2 regions of the Paenibacillus favisporus genome follow, and region 2 is predicted to be linked to the other one. Evidence: a T-box and tRNA genes for the amino acid it is inferred to sense, from the RefSeq annotation. Region 2 holds a T-box; the other holds one or more tRNA genes.
What was found. A T-box is a leader RNA that pairs with one kind of tRNA and senses whether it is charged. The one in region 2 lies ahead of ABID47_RS16335 (glutamine--tRNA ligase/YqeY domain fusion protein), so its partner is inferred to be a tRNA-Gln.
Positions count from the first base shown of each region.

Region 1 (8,518 bases), on a different contig from region 2:
TGGAGCAGTCCGGTAGCTCGTCGGGCTCATAACCCGAAGGTCGCAGGTTCAAATCCTGCCCCCGCAATTTATCTCCTTATGTATGGAGATACATAATTGGCCGTGGAACCGTGGTGTAGAGGCCTAACATGCCTGCCTGTCACGCAGGAGATCGCGGGTTCGAATCCCGTCGGTTCCGCCATTTATTTTCTTGAGAGTTTAGTTTGTTGCAATAATGCTCTTAATTAGAAACAAAATTAGGCTCGGTAGCTCAGTCGGTAGAGCAGAGGACTGAAAATCCTCGTGTCGGCGGTTCGATTCCGTCCCGAGCCACCATGAATTTAATAACAAGCATAAAAGCCGGTGTAGCTCAATTGGTAGAGCAACTGACTTGTAATCAGTAGGTTGGGGGTTCAAGTCCTCTCGCCGGCACCATATGGAGGCTTAGCGAAGTGGCCAAACGCAGCAGACTGTAAATCTGTTCTCGTACGAGTTCGGTGGTTCGAATCCATCAGCCTCCACCAGTTTTATTATAGGGGCATAGTTTAAAGGTAGAACAGCGGTCTCCAAAACCGTTAGTGTGGGTTCAATTCCTGCTGCCCCTGCCATTCGAAATACAGCTTCATATCTTTTATTATGGCGGTCGTGGCGAAGGGGTTAACGCACCGGATTGTGGCTCCGGCATTCGTGGGTTCAAGTCCCATCGATCGCCCCATAACTTATAATGACAATCTTGTTGGGGATTAGCCAAGCGGTAAGGCAACGGACTTTGACTCCGTCATGCATAGGTTCGAATCCTATATCCCCAGCCAGTTTAAGCGGACGTGGCTCAGCGGTAGAGCATCGCCTTGCCAAGGCGAGGGTCGCGGGTTCGATTCCCGTCGTCCGCTCCATTTGATTTCGGCGCCATAGCCAAGTGGTAAGGCACAGCTCTGCAAAAGCTTTATCCCCAGTTCGAATCTGGGTGGCGCCTCCATTAATTTCATATGCGCCCTTAGCTCAGCTGGATAGAGCGTTTGACTACGAATCAAAAGGTCAGGAGTTCGAATCTCTTAGGGCGCGCCATTTTTTTTAACTGAATATGCCGGTGTGGCGGAATTGGCAGACGCGCGCGACTCAAAATCGTGAGGGAAACCGTGGGGGTTCGAGTCCCTTCACCGGCATCATAGAGAAAAGCCTTGGATATCTTTCCAAGGCTTTTTCTTGTATAGACTAACATTGTAAACCGAGCCATCGTTCGTCGTTCGTTAGTCTCTCCTCCCATTATATTGCACTCCTCCTTCCAATCAGCCACCTGATGATATCCCGCAGAAAGGCGGCCATTTTAATTCGTATTGCGTTTATTTGTATGGCTTGTATGGCGTTTAATTCGTATCCTGTTGTTTTATGTAGGTCCTATCCGCATAGATGTTCTCGTTATATGACATGCCCTCGTAAGATGGGAGTAAGAGGGTGTACAACAGCCTTGAAAAAGATCCTCTGATCAATCGGTTCGTTCTACCATTACTCCCTTTGAACGTGTTCCTCATCCTTGTTTAAAGTTGATAAACCATTCCAGCCGGCTTTACCTAGGCTAAACAGGCTCAATGTTTCTTTAGCTAAGTGCTAAATCCCTTGCTCAGAGCCTCCAACGATTCCTATCCCAAGCAATGTATAAAAAGACTGCTCATTAAAGTTCCCAAAGCGTGTCGTTCATGTTTTATTGGCGGGATATTGGGGCTGCCAGTGGAGGATGTGGCTGCCGCGTTCCATGCAGAAAAAGCTTGCTTCGTCTAAGGTCCGAGGCTTCCCCCGACTTAGGTCTAGGATTAAAAACCGTCTGGGGTCCGTTTTGGAAAACCCGGATAGAACCTAAAATAGAGTCATAAGGTTGATACAAACGAAAGGCGGTGACAATGCATGAGAACAAATAAAACTTCTGGTTGGGCGATCGTATTGATCGCAATCGGAGCACTGATGCTCCTGGGAGTATTCGCTCCATTATTCGGCAGGCTGATCGGATTGATCTTCCCGATCCTGATGATCGTGCTCGGCTATTATGGAATTCGCAGAGGTAAGGTGGTAATCGGTACGATTATCCTCGCATTCGGTGTCATGGGACTTCTGGCGAAGCTGTCCTGGATCATCGGACCGCTGCTGGGAATTGCCCTGGTAGTGTTCGGGATTATGCTGCTGAAAGGTAAGAAGTCGTCGAAGTGGATGTAACGGTAACAAAGAATTACCTTCAATAAATACAATCAAACGAATAGGCGATCACAGCTTATAAGGAGGGAGCAAAAACAGATGAGCGTATTTCGCAGGGTACGGGATATCACCGTAGCGACATTAAATGAACGTTTGGAACAAAGTCAGGACCCGGTACGGTTGATCGATCAGTTTTTGGCATCAACGCGTGACGATATTATGGAAGCCGAGAAGCTCGTTCAGCAGTACTCCGCTCATGTGAGACAGCTGAAGCAGCAAGTGGATCAGGCATCCAGTATGAAGGAAAAGCGTGAGGAGCAGGCGCTGCTGGCTCTGAAGGCCGGCGAGGATCATCTAGCCAAGCTCGCACTGCAGGAAAAAATCATCTATGAAGAAAAGCTCGAGCAATACGGAGGACTGCTGGATACAACCCGCCAGTCGCTCACCGAGCTGGAAAATCAGCTGAACGACCTGAAATTGGAGTACCAAACCGTGTACAGCAAACGTCAATACTACGCGGCACGGATGGAAACCCTCAGACTTCAGCAGCGGATGAATCAGCGAATGGAAGGTTTTGGCGGACAGGATGTTCCCAAGATGTTCAACCGTCTGGAAGACCGCATTTCCGATTGGGAATTTGAAGCACGCAGTCTGCGCGACCTGCGCCGCGGCGGTCAGGAACTGTTCGAACAAGCCAGCGGAACGGTATCCAGCGTGCTGGAAAGGGAGCTGGCCCGCCTGAAGGAAAAGCTGAACAACAGCGGAAAGGAGTAACGTCATGAGCAAGCTATACCGATCGACCCGCGATAAAATGGTCACCGGTTTGTGCGGGGGGCTGTCCGATACATTGGGCATCGATTCCACGCTGCTGCGGATCCTGTTCTTGATCAGTATCCCATTTACCGGCGGGACCACGCTGTTCATCTACTTTATCGCGGCTTTGGTCATCCCTAAAGAACCAACGACACCTTTTAATCCATATGGACCGGGACCGGGGGTAGCTGGGGGCGGATACTACGGCAATAGTATGGGGTCCGGCAGCTACTACGGCAACGGTCAGCAAGGCAATGGCGCTTATGGTGCCCAATCTTTTGACCCTAGAGCCAAATACAACGGTTCGCCTTACGGCGGAGGCAGACCGGGCGGATACAGCTCGTCCGCATCCGACCTGGACGCCATGATGGAAGATATCGAGAAGAAAGCTATGAAGAAAGAGCTTGAGGAATTGAAAAAAAAATTATCTAAGTACGAGAAGGGAGAAGTGTAAAACATGGGAGTATTTAAAAGAATTAAGGATATGACGAAAGCATCGGTGAACGAGGTATTGGATAAAGTTGAAGATCCGGTAATTATGCTGAACCAGTATCTGCGCGATATGGAGGCAGAAATCCATGACGCAGAAGTTACAGTAGCGAAGCAAATGGCCAATGAACGCCGCATGAAGCAGCGCGTGGAAGAAGCGGTGAAGATGGCCGGCCAACGTGAGGCTCAAGCTGAACTGGCACTTCGTAACGGCCAGGAAGAAGTAGCGCGCAAGCTGCTCGAGGAAAAGATTTATTTTGACCAAAAACTGTCTGAGTACCAAGAACTGCACGCTCAATCCGAGGCGCAAGCCAAAGAACTGGTACAGCAGCTCCATGACATGAAAGACGAGTTCTACAAAATGCGCAACAAGCGCAATGAGCTCGTAGCCCGTGCGCAAATGGCGAAAGCCAAAAAGCAAATGTCTCAAATCAGCAGCCTGCATACGATCGAAAGCGGCAGCGCGTCCCTTGGATTCCACCGCATGGAAGAAAAGATCATGCAAATGGAAGCTGAAGCCGATGTGATGCGTGCCCCTTACCGTCCGGAAACATCCGCTTTCACCAGCCCGGTCGATGCGGAGAAGCAGCTGAAGGTGGAAGAACAGCTCAGCGCGCTGAAAAGCAAGCTGAACCCATCGGCTGCCGCTCCTTCCAAATCGAATAAAGAATAAGTATTCAATTCTGCGGACAATATGATATGCTAGGAAGAATGGAATAAGGGCGCGAGACCTCATTCACATCTTCCTGGATCCCGGTGAAGCCATAAGGAGTGTGCCCGTCACAACCCTATGGCTTTTCCGGTCTTACTTTTCCGATAAACCAAGACATCATAAGGAGGTGCGGCATGGAAAAAAGAAATCGCTTCATTGCGCTGATTCTCATCGGGATCGGCCTCCTCATGCTCTTCGGCAGGTGGGTCGGCTTTTTTACCATCGTCGCCCTCTTATTCATTCTTATGGGAATTTATACGATTCGCGGCGGAAAAGTGAAGAGAGGCTACCGTCTTGTGGCGGTCGGAGCCATCCTGCTGCTGATTGATCATTTGCTGATCGTGCTGGGGATTGCGCTGATCTCCCTGGGATGGTTTTTTGTAAAGGCAAGGAAGGTGCAGAACCGGGACGGGTACCTGCAGAAGCAGGGCTTTTCGGGGCATTACAATTGGGATCAGGTCCCTTGGGCTATGAGAAGCCAGAGCGTCTGGCATGTTATCAACGAAGCCGATCTGGATTTGTCGCTTGCGATCCCCGAGGAACACCGTACGGTGATGATGTTTCAAGGCATCATGGGGGATACGGACATCAAAATTCCGGAGTATTACGGGGTGGAGCTTGAAGTGTTCGTCCTGTTCGGCGCGATCGATTTCAGAGGGCACCGGGATAACGGCTTGATGAACCGTTTGAACTGGAAATCCCCTAATTATGAGACCAGCGAATACAAAGTTAAATTCCATATTTCCTACCTGGTAGGAGATGTTGATATTGATCTGTCATAGGAGGAGGGTTCCCTGATGAAAACCCGAAAACCGGCTAATATGGTCTCCCGGAGCATGGGCGAGGGGGCCCTTCTTTCTTTTGTTATGCTCCTGATCATTTTTTACGTGCTTTATACATATGGTTATTTGGCCCCGTTTGATTCTTGGCAAAAAACGCTGCAGGCCGGTGCTACGCTGATCCTGGTTCCGATCGGTCTGGGAGCTATCTTCGGGTTCTATCAGAGCTACCGGGTAAAAATGAAGCTGGAACGGCTGCGGGAAACGCTGCTCTCCTGGGAAAAAGGGAACGTCGCCCGCTCCGTACCGGAGCTTGGCAGCGATGAGGTCGGGCGCCTTGGCGAGCAGCTTGGGCGCATCAGCAAAAAGTGGGAGGAGCAGGTGAACTCCCTTCAGCGCTTGTCCACGAACAATGCCCAGCTGGCCGAGCAGGCGCGGATATCGGCTATTGTAGAGGAGCGCCAGCGTCTGGCGCGGGAGCTGCATGATGCGGTATCCCAGCAGCTGTTTGCGATATCGATGACGGCGACGGCTGTGGGGAGGACGCTTGAGAAGGATTTTGACAAGGCCCAGCGCCAGGTGGCGCTCATCGAAGAAATGGCCGCCGTGGCCCAATCGGAAATGAGAGCACTGCTGCTGCATCTCCGGCCGGTCTATCTGGAAGGCAAGCCGCTGGAGCAAGGCCTCGGCGAGCTGATCAAAGAGCTCAAAGTAAAGGTTCCGATGGAAATCGTGTTTGAAATGGACAAAGGCATCCACCTGGTAAAAGGAATCGAAAACCATCTGTTCCGAATCATCCAGGAAGCGATGTCTAACACGCTCCGGCATGCCAAAGCGGATAAGATGGAAATCCGGATTCACCAAAAGAAAGACATGGTCTGGGTCATGCTGCGTGACGACGGCCAGGGCTTCGAACTAAACGAGACAAAACAGGCCTCTTACGGCCTTTCCAATATGCAGGAACGCGTCAACGAAATCGGCGGATCGATCCAGATCATTACGGCGCCCGGCAAGGGTACGCGAATCGAAATTACCGTGCCGATTGTATCTGAAGACAAAGCAGGGAGTGAGGATGTTGGAAATGGAAACACCCATGATTAAAGTGCTGCTCGTCGATGACCACGAGATGGTGCGGATCGGTCTGGCAGCCGTGCTGGGGACTGAGGACGGCATCGAAGTCGTCGGCGAGGCAGGCAGCGGGGAGGAAGGCATCCGCCTTGCCCGGGAATACAAACCCGACGTCGTCCTGATGGACCTGGTGATGGAGGGCATGGACGGGATTGAGGCGACGCGGCAGCTGCTGAAGCTGTACCCGGACTGCAAGGTGATCGTGCTGACAAGCTATTTGGACGACGAGAAAATGTACCCGGTTATTGAGGCCGGCGCATTCAGCTACCTGCTGAAGACGTCGCGCGCAAGTGAAATCGCCGACGCCATCCGCGCCGCGGCGCGCGGCCAATCGGTCTTGGAATCGCAGGTCGCCTCCAAGATGATGAACCGGTTCCGCCATCCGGAGGTGGAGGCCCCGGCGCACAAGGAGCTGACCGACCGCGAAATGGATGTGCTCCGCCTATTGGCGCAGGGCAAGTCCAACCAGGAAATCGCCGATGACCTCATCATTGGAATCAAAACGGTCAAGTTCCATGTGACGAACATCCTGGCGAAGCTGGGCGTAGACGACCGCACGCAGGCGGCGATCTACGCTTACAAGAACGGTCTGGCGGAATAGTTGGATTGAATCCAGAGCAAATTAATCCATAGCAGATGAAAAGCCCCTGAGGAGCGGATAGCTTCCAGGGGCTTTTTTAGATAATGATGTGTAAGTTTTGAAGACCGCTAAATCAAAAACAGCAGCCCTAGGGTAGCCAGACTCAGCGCCAGGCCAGCCCCAAAGCCGAATCCATAGCCATACGGATAATAAGGATAGAAGGCGCGGACGGTGGCTTTTTGTGGAGCTTTGGCTACAGGCCCCTTAGCGCGTTTTTTATGGCCGCTCTTTACTTTGGCGCCGTGCAGCTGGGTGCCTTCCGGCCCGTTCAGAATAATATGGCCGTCTTTGCACTCGGTCAGCTTTCCGGTATATACTCTGCCGTCATACATACAGGCGGCGACCATTTTGCCGCAGTGCCGCCGAATATTTTCTTCTGTTAATGGGTAAATAGGGATCATGGAAGTGTGCGAACCTCCCTTATCATTTTTATTAACCAGTGTATTCACCGCCTATGGACGCGGCTATGGTCATTCACCCAATTTCGCCTATCGTGCGGCTTTAGGTATAATCGCCCCGGAAACGGACATCCTTTTAGTAGATTGATAGATTTCCTGGTGAAGGGATGTATGAGGGATGATGGCAGTCCGGAGATGGGCAGGTTTAGGTTTGGCGGTATGCGTAGCGGCTTTGGTATGGATGGGGTATTTGTGGTACAGTGCGAATCAGATGTCGGCGCCGTCCCATCAGGATCCGGAAGAATTGCGCACCCTCTTGAAGCTGGGAAATGAAGTGGTAGACGTGCCGCAGCGTCTGGTTGTGAAGTGGCAGGGAGACTGGGAAGCCAACGGAAATCAGGATGCGTACGAGGCGGCCGAGGGGCTGTCCCAATCGCTGAATCTGCCGGGAGTACAGCAGCTGACGGAAGGCGGTCACTTGACATACCGGGTCGTGGATACGAAAAATGGCGTTAACGTGCGGTTTAACTGGCAGGAGATTTCAGAGGATCGCAGTTATATTATTATTCAACTGGAGGCGGCTGGTGATGAGCAGCTGAGCGCCTTGACCGAACTCCAGTCGGAATACGGACAAGCATTGCACGAAAACGGCATCGATGCTGAATGGAATGCTTCTTTGCAGGGAACGGTTAAAGGGGAGCATACTGCCGATTCGACCATGAAAGCGGTAGAGGATGGCATTTTCAGAAATATGGCGGCGACTAAGGCGGAAACCTACGAGGATGCGACTACGGTCAGCAACGCTTACGAGGTGCCTTCATTGCGGTCCGGCATCCAAAGCGGAGGGAAGGTTCTGAACATGCAGGTGGCGGTTCATGAGGATCAATCGACCGGCAGCAGCCGGGTGACGATCGGGCTTCCGGTCATTACGATTGAGTATTAGACCTGCCTGGAACGCAGAAAGAAATTTTTGATTTACCACCAAGTTAAACGGATAGCATCATACTGATGAATGTGCTAAAATGACATCAATCATTTTATGCCACCAAATTATGGTGTAAAATCGGGATTTTGAAGAGACCAAAATACGACATAGAAAGAATGAGGAGCCATGACTGAAAATCAAAATCTTGAAGCACTCAAAACACCTGGTGCTGTATTTTTTATTTTCGGGGCAACCGGGGATTTGGCCAAACGCAAACTGTTTCCTGCCATTTATAGTTTGTACCGTGAAGGTAAATTAGCCGAGGATTTTGCGGTCATCGGCGTCGCGCGGCGTCCGCGTACCCAGGAGGAGTTCCGTGAGGACATCTTCCAGTCGATTCAGGAATTTTGCCGTTACAAGGCGGAGAACAACGACAACTGGAAGACGTTTGCGCAGCATTTTGAATATAAG
Region 1 is NZ_JBEPLV010000008.1:631-9,148, forward strand. It holds tRNA gene ABID47_RS28470 (tRNA-Met) at 1-67, shown strand, start outside; tRNA gene ABID47_RS28475 (tRNA-Asp) at 105-181, shown strand; tRNA gene ABID47_RS28480 (tRNA-Phe) at 240-315, shown strand; tRNA gene ABID47_RS28485 (tRNA-Thr) at 339-414, shown strand; tRNA gene ABID47_RS28490 (tRNA-Tyr) at 418-503, shown strand; tRNA gene ABID47_RS28495 (tRNA-Trp) at 514-587, shown strand; tRNA gene ABID47_RS28500 (tRNA-His) at 619-694, shown strand; tRNA gene ABID47_RS28505 (tRNA-Gln) at 717-791, shown strand; tRNA gene ABID47_RS28510 (tRNA-Gly) at 798-872, shown strand; tRNA gene ABID47_RS28515 (tRNA-Cys) at 882-955, shown strand; tRNA gene ABID47_RS28520 (tRNA-Arg) at 968-1,044, shown strand; tRNA gene ABID47_RS28525 (tRNA-Leu) at 1,063-1,142, shown strand; gene ABID47_RS28530 (LiaF transmembrane domain-containing protein) at 1,879-2,184, shown strand; gene ABID47_RS28535 (PspA/IM30 family protein) at 2,263-2,937, shown strand; gene ABID47_RS28540 (PspC domain-containing protein) at 2,942-3,430, shown strand; gene ABID47_RS28545 (PspA/IM30 family protein) at 3,434-4,138, shown strand; gene liaF (cell wall-active antibiotics response protein LiaF) at 4,312-4,959, shown strand; gene ABID47_RS28555 (sensor histidine kinase) at 4,975-6,057, shown strand; gene ABID47_RS28560 (response regulator transcription factor) at 6,038-6,685, shown strand; gene ABID47_RS28565 (hypothetical protein) at 6,793-7,125, opposite strand; gene ABID47_RS28570 (YwmB family TATA-box binding protein) at 7,301-8,065, shown strand; gene zwf (glucose-6-phosphate dehydrogenase) at 8,234-8,518, shown strand, end outside.
Region 1: it has a tRNA-Gln gene. The T-box ahead of ABID47_RS16335 (glutamine--tRNA ligase/YqeY domain fusion protein) is inferred to sense a tRNA for this amino acid. The anticodon was not compared.

Region 2 (8,518 bases):
CTGTATTCCGGGAGTGCCAACGATCAATTGTTTCAGCAGTCGCTCCAATCGATTGAAGATATGGAGCAGTATATCGCCTATCTGGTAGATACGGCTCTGGCGTACCGGACGTTTGCAGAAAAGCCCAACTCGGTCGTGGAGGAAATCAAGCTGTATATCAGCAAGCATATCGGGGACGATCTGACGCGGAACAGCCTTGCCGAAACCGTCTATCTCAACCCGGATTATTTGGCGCGTTTGTTTAAAAAGGAAACGGGTGTGCCGTTAGGCAACTACATTATCGAGACCCGAATTCAGATGGCAAAGCATTGGCTCGCCACATCACAAATGCCAGTTCATATGATCGCCGGAAAAGTTGGCTACGCCAACGATTCGTACTTTTCCAGGCTGTTCAAGCAGGAATGCGGCATGACTCCTTACGAATTTAGGCAAAAGCAGCAAAAAGACCACCTGGGGTAGGCGGTCTTATCAACAGCATGGACGCGGCAGTTTCCTTCAGTGAAATCAAGGGGAACAGTCACGTCGCCGGGCTGAACTCCGTCAGTTCTTCTTCCTGGGCTTCTTCGCTTCCCACCCACAGCTCCACCAGCCTGTCTCCATTGTACAGCTCGATGTTCAGTTCATCGGCATACTGGTACGCACCCGCCGTGAATTCCCCGGTCGTCGCTACATACCCGCCGACGGCACCGCGCTTCACCATCTGGGAATGGACCACGGCAATGGGGCCGTAATCCACCGGATTCCGGTCGTCAGCACAAACGGCCAGCCCCAGGTACAAGCCATGGTCGGTGTGCTCCTCGATATCGATTCCGTAATTGCGTGATGCTCGGGTGACATAGGTCCGTCCTCCCCTTACCGCTTCCATCATTTCGGCGACAAACGCCTCAAATTCGAGGGACCCTTCGTCCTTGTCTTCACCCTGTTCCTTTTTATATCGATGATATAAGCCTATTTTTAGCGTTTCTTTCATCTCGTCATGGGTGGTCAGCGTATCGATCGCACTGGATCGGTAATGTATCAACATCCCTTTCTGCCGGAGATAGAGCAGCAGCCAGCAGACATTGGTCACGATTAATATACTGATGATCACAATCTTCCAACCTCCTTCTATGAAAATCAGTGTAACCAGTGCCGATCGTTTTCAGACCTTCAAGCCACGGCCAAACGAAAAAAGCTGCCTGCAGTTAGACCTGCAGACAGCTTTCAAATGAATATGATGACATATGAAATGATGAATGAATTCCAAATCGAATGAATTCGCTTAGACTCTATCGTTTACTCGATATAATCCTTTAATCGTTTGCTCCGGCTGGGATGTCTCAGCTTCCGCAGCGCTTTCGCCTCAATCTGGCGGATGCGCTCACGGGTTACGCCGAATACTTTGCCGACCTCTTCCAGCGTGCGCGTGCGGCCGTCTTCGAGGCCAAAGCGCAGACGGAGCACGTTCTCTTCACGCTCTGTCAGCGTGTCGAGCACATCGCCCAGCTGTTCCTTCAGGAAGGTGAACGCCGCAGAGTCAACCGGTGCCGGGGCGTCGTGATCCTCAATAAAGTCACCCAGCTTGGAATCATGCTCGTCCCCGATCGGCGTTTCGAGCGAAACCGGATCCTGCGAAATTTTCATAATTTCACGGACCTTCTCTACGCTGAGCTCCATCGCCGCAGCGATTTCTTCCACTTCGGGTTCACGCCCCAGCTCTTGAACCAGCTGCCGAGATATACGGGCCAGCTTGTTAATCGTTTCGATCATATGGACCGGAATCCGGATCGTTCTTCCCTGATCGGCAATGGCCCGCGTAATCGCCTGTCTGATCCACCATGTAGCATAGGTGCTGAACTTAAAGCCTTTCGTGTAATCGAATTTATCTACGGCTTTGATAAGCCCCATGTTGCCTTCCTGGATCAGATCCAACAGCTGCATGCCGCGGCCCGCATATCTCCGGGCAATGCTGACAACCAGGCGCAGGTTCGCCTCAACCATAATTTTCTTGGCTTCCTCGTCCCCTTCGGCGACGCGCTTGGCCAGTTTGATTTCTTCTTCCGTGCTCAGCAGGCCGACACGGCCAATTCCCTTCAAGTACATACGCACAGAATCATCATTCTTCATGCCCGTCGGCAGCAGCTCGACGTCAGCGTAGGGCTGATCTTGCTCCTGTTGATTCGACTCGGCTTGATTTCTCATCACTTCATCGCGTTCACGTTCTTCCATCATCCTGTACGTTCCTCCCCCTGAAAATAATCTCTCTGTATCGCTTGATACGGCTTTCTGAGGTGTAAAAAATATTGACAATCACCAATCGTTGTGATACGATAATTGGTAATAATGTGATTAATTTTGGAGTACACATTATAATATCATATACGCATTTACATTTCAATATGTTTCATAGAATTTAGCCTTTTGGATGAAATTACATAATATAGACCCGCCGGAGTAACGCTGATGTTCTCCTGCGGGTCTTTTTTGTTGGCTTTATCCGGATGAAGAACGGTATATGATCCGGTACGGGATCTGCAGCTTTTCCCTGGAACCACGGGTCACGAGCCTTAAAGCCTCCTCACCTACCCGGAAGAGCTGATGGTCTACCGTGGTAAGCTGAAGGACTTGGCCAATCGGCTGATTTTCCTGTCCGATGATGGCAATATCGTCCGGAATACGCAGCCCGGCAGAGAGAACAATTTGGTGGATTCCGGCTGCCACCTCGTCCCCGTTGGCATACACGGCAGTCGGCCGGACTTTTCCTTCAAGAAAGTGGCGGGCGGCATCCATACCATCCTTTAATGTGGTGCAGCTATCCTGGCACCGGCATGGAGGTACTTCCCCAAAAACGTCCCGGTAAGCCTGCATCGTCAGCCGGGTGCTGATGCTGGTCTCCCCTCTTGCTGTCGTGAACGCTACCTCTGTGTGTCCCCAGTTTTTCAGGAAGGAAAACACCTCGAGCGTCGCGGCATACCGGTCAATGTACGCGCAGCCGATTTCCTCCAGTTCCGTATACTCGCAGGCTACGATGTGACCATATCCCGCAAAGGGGACGATGGACGACCAATCGTTGGCACGGGACGTAATGATGATCCCGTCGAGCAGTTTAGTTTTCAGCATCGTTAAATACTCCAGCTCTTTCTCCGGATCATACCGGGTTGGAAGCACGGTCACGGTGTAATCTTCCTCAACCGATTTGTTCAATACACCGCTTAGCATCCGGTCGAAAGCCGGGTTGTTGTTGTACGGGATGATCACGCCGATGCTGCGGGTCCGGCCGCGGATTAAATCAACCGCATTGCGGTTTGGCGTGTAATCCAGTTCGTCGATGGCTCGCTGCACGGCGGCTCTTTTCTCAGCGGAAACGTACGGATGCTGGTTGAGAACCCGGGATACCGTGGATACCGAAACACCGGCTCGTCTGGCGATTTCGTGAATGTTGGCCATAACTCCCTGCCTTCTGACTTTTTCATTTCGAATGGTTCCTTTATTATATCACGCTGACTCCGGTCCTCATTACGATAGTGGACCAGCCGCAGCGGATTATTCATCCCGGGACTGAATGTCGTACTGATCTGCCTGCAGCAAAAGCTGCTCGTTGCCTGGTGCCTGAATGACAACCCGTGTCCCGCTGACAATCGGCGCTCTTCCGTCCGGAAACCAAGGCCGTTCGCGGTCCACCACGATCAACAAGCCCTCGGCGTCGCCCATCGCCGCAAATTGCCGGCCGTCGCCGCTCCACATGGACAGTCCCAGCTTCGTTTGAATCTGTTCCACGGCAGCGGCTACTTCATCAACAGGGAGCCCGATTTCGCTGATCCGCAGCAGCTGGCTGCTTGTAAAGTCTTCATTTTCGGCGTTATCAAAGGAATGGTGGGCAATGAATTCAATCAGATTCTCATCCGGATCGTAAAAATACAGGGCATCGGCATTCCAGTTCCCGAAATGAAATTGATCCCCGTCCTGATCGCGGAACAGTGTAATTCCACGCTGAGCGGCCCATTTTTTGGCTGCTTCGAGCTGATTCGTCGGAATCGTAAAGGCAATATGGTACATCGATTTTTCGCCGGGCGCTGCCGCCTTCTGAAGAATGAGCTGGCTGCCGCCGGCTTGAATGGTGACCCTATCCGGCTGTTCTTCGGCCACTGGAAGACCGAGCTTCCCGGCGTAAAATTGCTTCATCTCCGCAAAATGCCGGGTATTTATCGTAAGTTGTTGGATTTTCATCGTAAAAGACCTCCATGTGCTTCTGATTATCAATGTATTGCTCTGCGGCAGCGTATGCAGCATTTCAAAATGCGGCATACCCCGTTCACCGTAGGGCACATGACCTGGCCCGCTTCCGTCGCAGGTCAACGCAATGCTTCCCTCTTCCACGAATCTTTCAGCGAAACGATCCGGTTAAATATCGGTACCGGCCCGGTCAGATCTTTGTGATCCAGGCAGAAATAGCCTTGGCGGATAAACTGGTATTTGGCATCCGGTGAAGCATTTTTCATCCATGGCTCCATGATCGCTTGCCTGAAAATGATTCGGGAATCGGGAGATACCAGCTCTGCCCAATCATTGTCCGATTCCGCCACGGACGCGGCATCTTTCAGCAGGCTGCCGTACAAGCGGATCTCGGCGGGAACACCGTGTGCGGCGGACACCCAATGTATCGTCGACTTCACCTTTCTGCCGCTGAACCCGGTCCCGCTTTTTGTCTCGGGATCGTACGTGCAGTGCAGCTCTTTCACTTCACCGGTCTCCGGATCCTTGACGGCATGATGGCATTTTACATAGTACGCCCCCTTCAATCGAGCTTCGCCTCCCGGAAACAGACGATGAAAGCCCGGTACCGGATGTTCCATAAAGTCCTCCCGCTCGATATACAATTCTCCGGAAAAGGGGACATCCCTGCCGCCAAGCATCGGATCAGCATCACTGTGGTTGAGATGCAGCATTTCCACCTGATCCTTCGGATAATTCGTGATGACGACTTTAAGCGGATTAAGCACAGCCATCACAGCGACAGACTTATCCTTTAAATCCTGGCGGATGAAGTGGTCGAGCATCGCCGCATCCACCGTGCTGCTCCCCCTCAGCATGCCCACTTCCTGCATGAACCGCCGGAGGCCTTCCGGCGTAACGCCTCTTCGCCGCAGCCCCTTCAAGGTCGGAAGGCGGGGATCATCCCAGCCGTCGACGAATCCGCCTTCGACCAGCTCCCTGATGTACCTTTTGCTCGTGACCATTCCGGAAACGTTCAGACGTCCGAATTCCCGCTGCTTCGGGGGTTCCGGTACTTCCAGCTCGCGCAGCACCCATTCGTACAAGGGGCGGTGATCCCTGAATTCCGCGGAGCACAGCGAATGCGTAATGCCCTCGATGGCATCCTGGATCGGATGGGCAAAGTCATACATCGGATACACGCACCACTCACTCCCTGTCCGGTAATGCTCAGCGTGGATGATGCGGTACAAGACCGGGTCCCTCAAGTTGATGTTGGGCGAGGACATGTCGATTTTGGCCCGCAGCACCTTGGCGCCGTCCGGGAACCGGCCTTCCTTCATTTGATGGAACAGGGATAGATTGTCCTCCACAGACCGCTCGCGATAAGGACTGTTTCTTCCAGGCTCCGTGAGCGTTCCGCGGTATTCCGTCATTTCCTCCGCCGACAAATCGCAGACATAAGCCTTTCCTTTACGGATGAGCTTCAAAGCCGCTTCGAAGATCTCTTCCGAATAATCCGAGCCAAAGTACACCGGCAAGTCCAGACCAAGCCACCGGACATCCTCCCGGATCGCCTCCACGTATTTCATGTCTTCCTTCAGCGGATTCGTATCGTCAAAGCGCAGATTCATCTTCCCGTGAAATGCTTCGGCAATGGCTGCGTTCACGTGAATGGCATAGGCGCTTCCGATGTGCAAATAGCCGTTCGGCTCAGGCGGAAACCGGGTCGCGATCGGTCTAGAATACGTTTCGTTCTCCACATCCTCCATCACGGTTTACGTTAGAAAATCCACGGCTTCTTCTTTCCTTACTTTTCCTTCCATAAACTGTCCCCTCCTGCTCTTATATCAATCAAAAAGAAAACAAAAAAATCCCGCCTCCAAGACGCTGACGTCTTGGGGACGAGATTGTATTTCGCGGTGCCACCCCGGTTCGCGGATCTATCGCTACATCCGCCTCTTCGGGTACGGCATGGACGCATGCTTATACCCTAGCTCTGTAACAGGAGCTCCTGTCGCACCATCCGAAGAAATGAGGATCCCTCTTCCGATGCGCCGCTCGGAGGCTTGCTTCAATGACGGGCGGCCTGCTCCTTCACAGCTGCCGGAGCTCTCTGCAAGGCTGCTCGTTCATCTACTCTTCTCTTCACCGCGTTTTCGTTCCGATTTGATTTTGACCATATTAACATCATTTTCGGCCAATGTAAACCGCATTATGCATGCTTTAACCGGAAAGGCGGGGATTAAATAACCTCCAGGCCATCGTTATCCGGCAGCGGCGGATGCGGGGTGTGCGGCTCGGACTGATACCAGAAAGCGACGGAGGCGATATCGTCCTGCAGCGGCAAATAGCGGCCGCCGGAACGCCAACCGAGCGCCTGGATCGTTACCTTCAAATCCTGTTCAAACCGGATCGGATCCATCACATGCCAGCGGTACATCCCGAATCGCTGCTGGCTCCGGTACAGGCCGTCCGGTCTGATTTGCTGGTGAAAGCCCAAATAGGCAGTGGAAAACGCACCGTACTGTCCCTGTGGATGCTCAAAATTCCAGGCGCCGCCAAAATAATCTTCGGTTCCGGTGCCGCAAATCGTCGGGAAATCGCGGTCGCCGTCCATATAGAACTTGATCTCGCCTTCTCCCCACCACCCCGTGTTGTTCACCTGCCATGCGATGTACGTGCCGACATACTGTCCCCTCCCCTTCACGCCATCCAGAAGCACATGGTCCTGCTTATACGGCAAGGGGTTGCTCCGGCGCCATTGGGCGTGAAAATAGGCCGCATCCTCCGGCACTTCGGTCAGCGTATAGGTGAACTGGTAATACAGCACGACGGGTTTGTCCATCCGGTTCTCTACCGTAACCCGGGCTTTCTTGCGAAACGGCATCACCCAATAGCTGTTCATCCCGCCGGCGGGATTGACCGCCACAGGCAGGGAGTTGACATTGCTCCGCTCGCACCATCCGTTGCAGAAGAAGTCGCCGACAGGCACTTCTACGGAAGGCTCCGGCTCATCATCCCAATAAAAGCGCAGAATCATATGACGCCAGCTGTCCGGAAAGCAGGTCAGCCAAATATGCTGAATGGCCCCGGGTCCGTCGATTTCTGCGGCGGTAAACACCTCACCCGGTTTGATCTCCACCGATGGCGATATTTTCCATCCTTGACCCAAATCCCGGCCGGCATTCGCTCCGGTTCCCTGGGTGGCCATGCCGCCTTTTCCTTTAGCTCCCGTCACATTTTCCGCGCTGATCGATCTCGTCTGTGCCGAGGACATCCGGAATAGATTGCCCAGGCCCATGTTCAGCCCGTTAAAAGGTTCCATGCTCATCTCTCCTGTCATTGGTCAAATCGGATTTGCATTAAAGCGGTTACAAGTCATTCTACAGGCGTTTCCCCTCTTTATCGATGTTGGGACTTGTTATTTGTTATCCATTCTTGCTATTGTCAGAATAAAGAACCGCCGAGCCGCTGAAAGAGCGGAAACCCGGATACGGGACCATTAGTGGAGGGAGCTGTCAAAGCGTATGGACCGGCAACAGCTGCTGCAAGCCTTATCCCCCTACGTGCGAAGGGCGTGGCATCACAAAGTTGACCGTATGAAACTGGCGCCGCGGATCATTTTTGATTACGAACTGCTGTATGTTGAACAAGGCGAGCTCGACATCCGGATTGGCGGGGATTCACTGACTGTGTTTCCAGGCGACCTGCTGCTGTTCAAGCCCGGTATAGAGCATGAATTTGTCCGTTCCAGGGGCCCCTGCTGGATGCCCCATATCCATTTCGACGCCCTGTATTATGAAGACTACGAGGAGGTACCGATTAACTTTAAGCTGCGGGCGGAATGCAGCCAACAAGAGCTTTCGTGGCTCCGGCCGGATTGGCTGGGTTCCGTGCTGGAAATCCCCCATCTGATCCGGGTACAGAACCATGCGGAAATTCATCAGGAGCTGATGCGGCTCATCCACGCCTACGAGCGCCGGGATGCCGAATTTCCGCTGCTTCAGAAATCGCTCGTGCTGGATATTCTGTATTTGATCATCAAGGGCCTGAAAGCGGCCGGACATGGTCGGCTCTCGCTGCATCAGGCTGCGATGGAGCGGGCGGTGACCCACATTATGGAGCATTACGATACCGTGATCCGGCTGGAGGACTTGTCCAAAACGGCCTGCTTGAGCCTGTATCATTTCTCGCGCGTATTCAAGCAGACGTATGACGTGTCCCCGCACCAATTCCAGATCCGGTACCGGATGGAGCGGGCCAAGGAGCTGATGATGTACAGCCGGTTATCCTTGTCCGCGATCTCCGAGCAGGTTGGCTACAG
Region 2 is NZ_JBEPLV010000003.1:690,050-698,567, reverse strand. It holds gene ABID47_RS16360 (response regulator) at 1-459, shown strand, start outside; gene ABID47_RS16355 (restriction endonuclease) at 518-1,090, opposite strand; gene rpoD (RNA polymerase sigma factor RpoD) at 1,276-2,181, opposite strand; gene ABID47_RS16345 (LacI family DNA-binding transcriptional regulator) at 2,473-3,426, opposite strand; gene ABID47_RS16340 (VOC family protein) at 3,523-4,206, opposite strand; gene ABID47_RS16335 (glutamine--tRNA ligase/YqeY domain fusion protein) at 4,332-5,963, opposite strand; T-box leader at 6,089-6,352, opposite strand; gene ABID47_RS16330 (glycoside hydrolase family 172 protein) at 6,437-7,519, opposite strand; gene ABID47_RS16325 (helix-turn-helix transcriptional regulator) at 7,722-8,518, shown strand, end outside.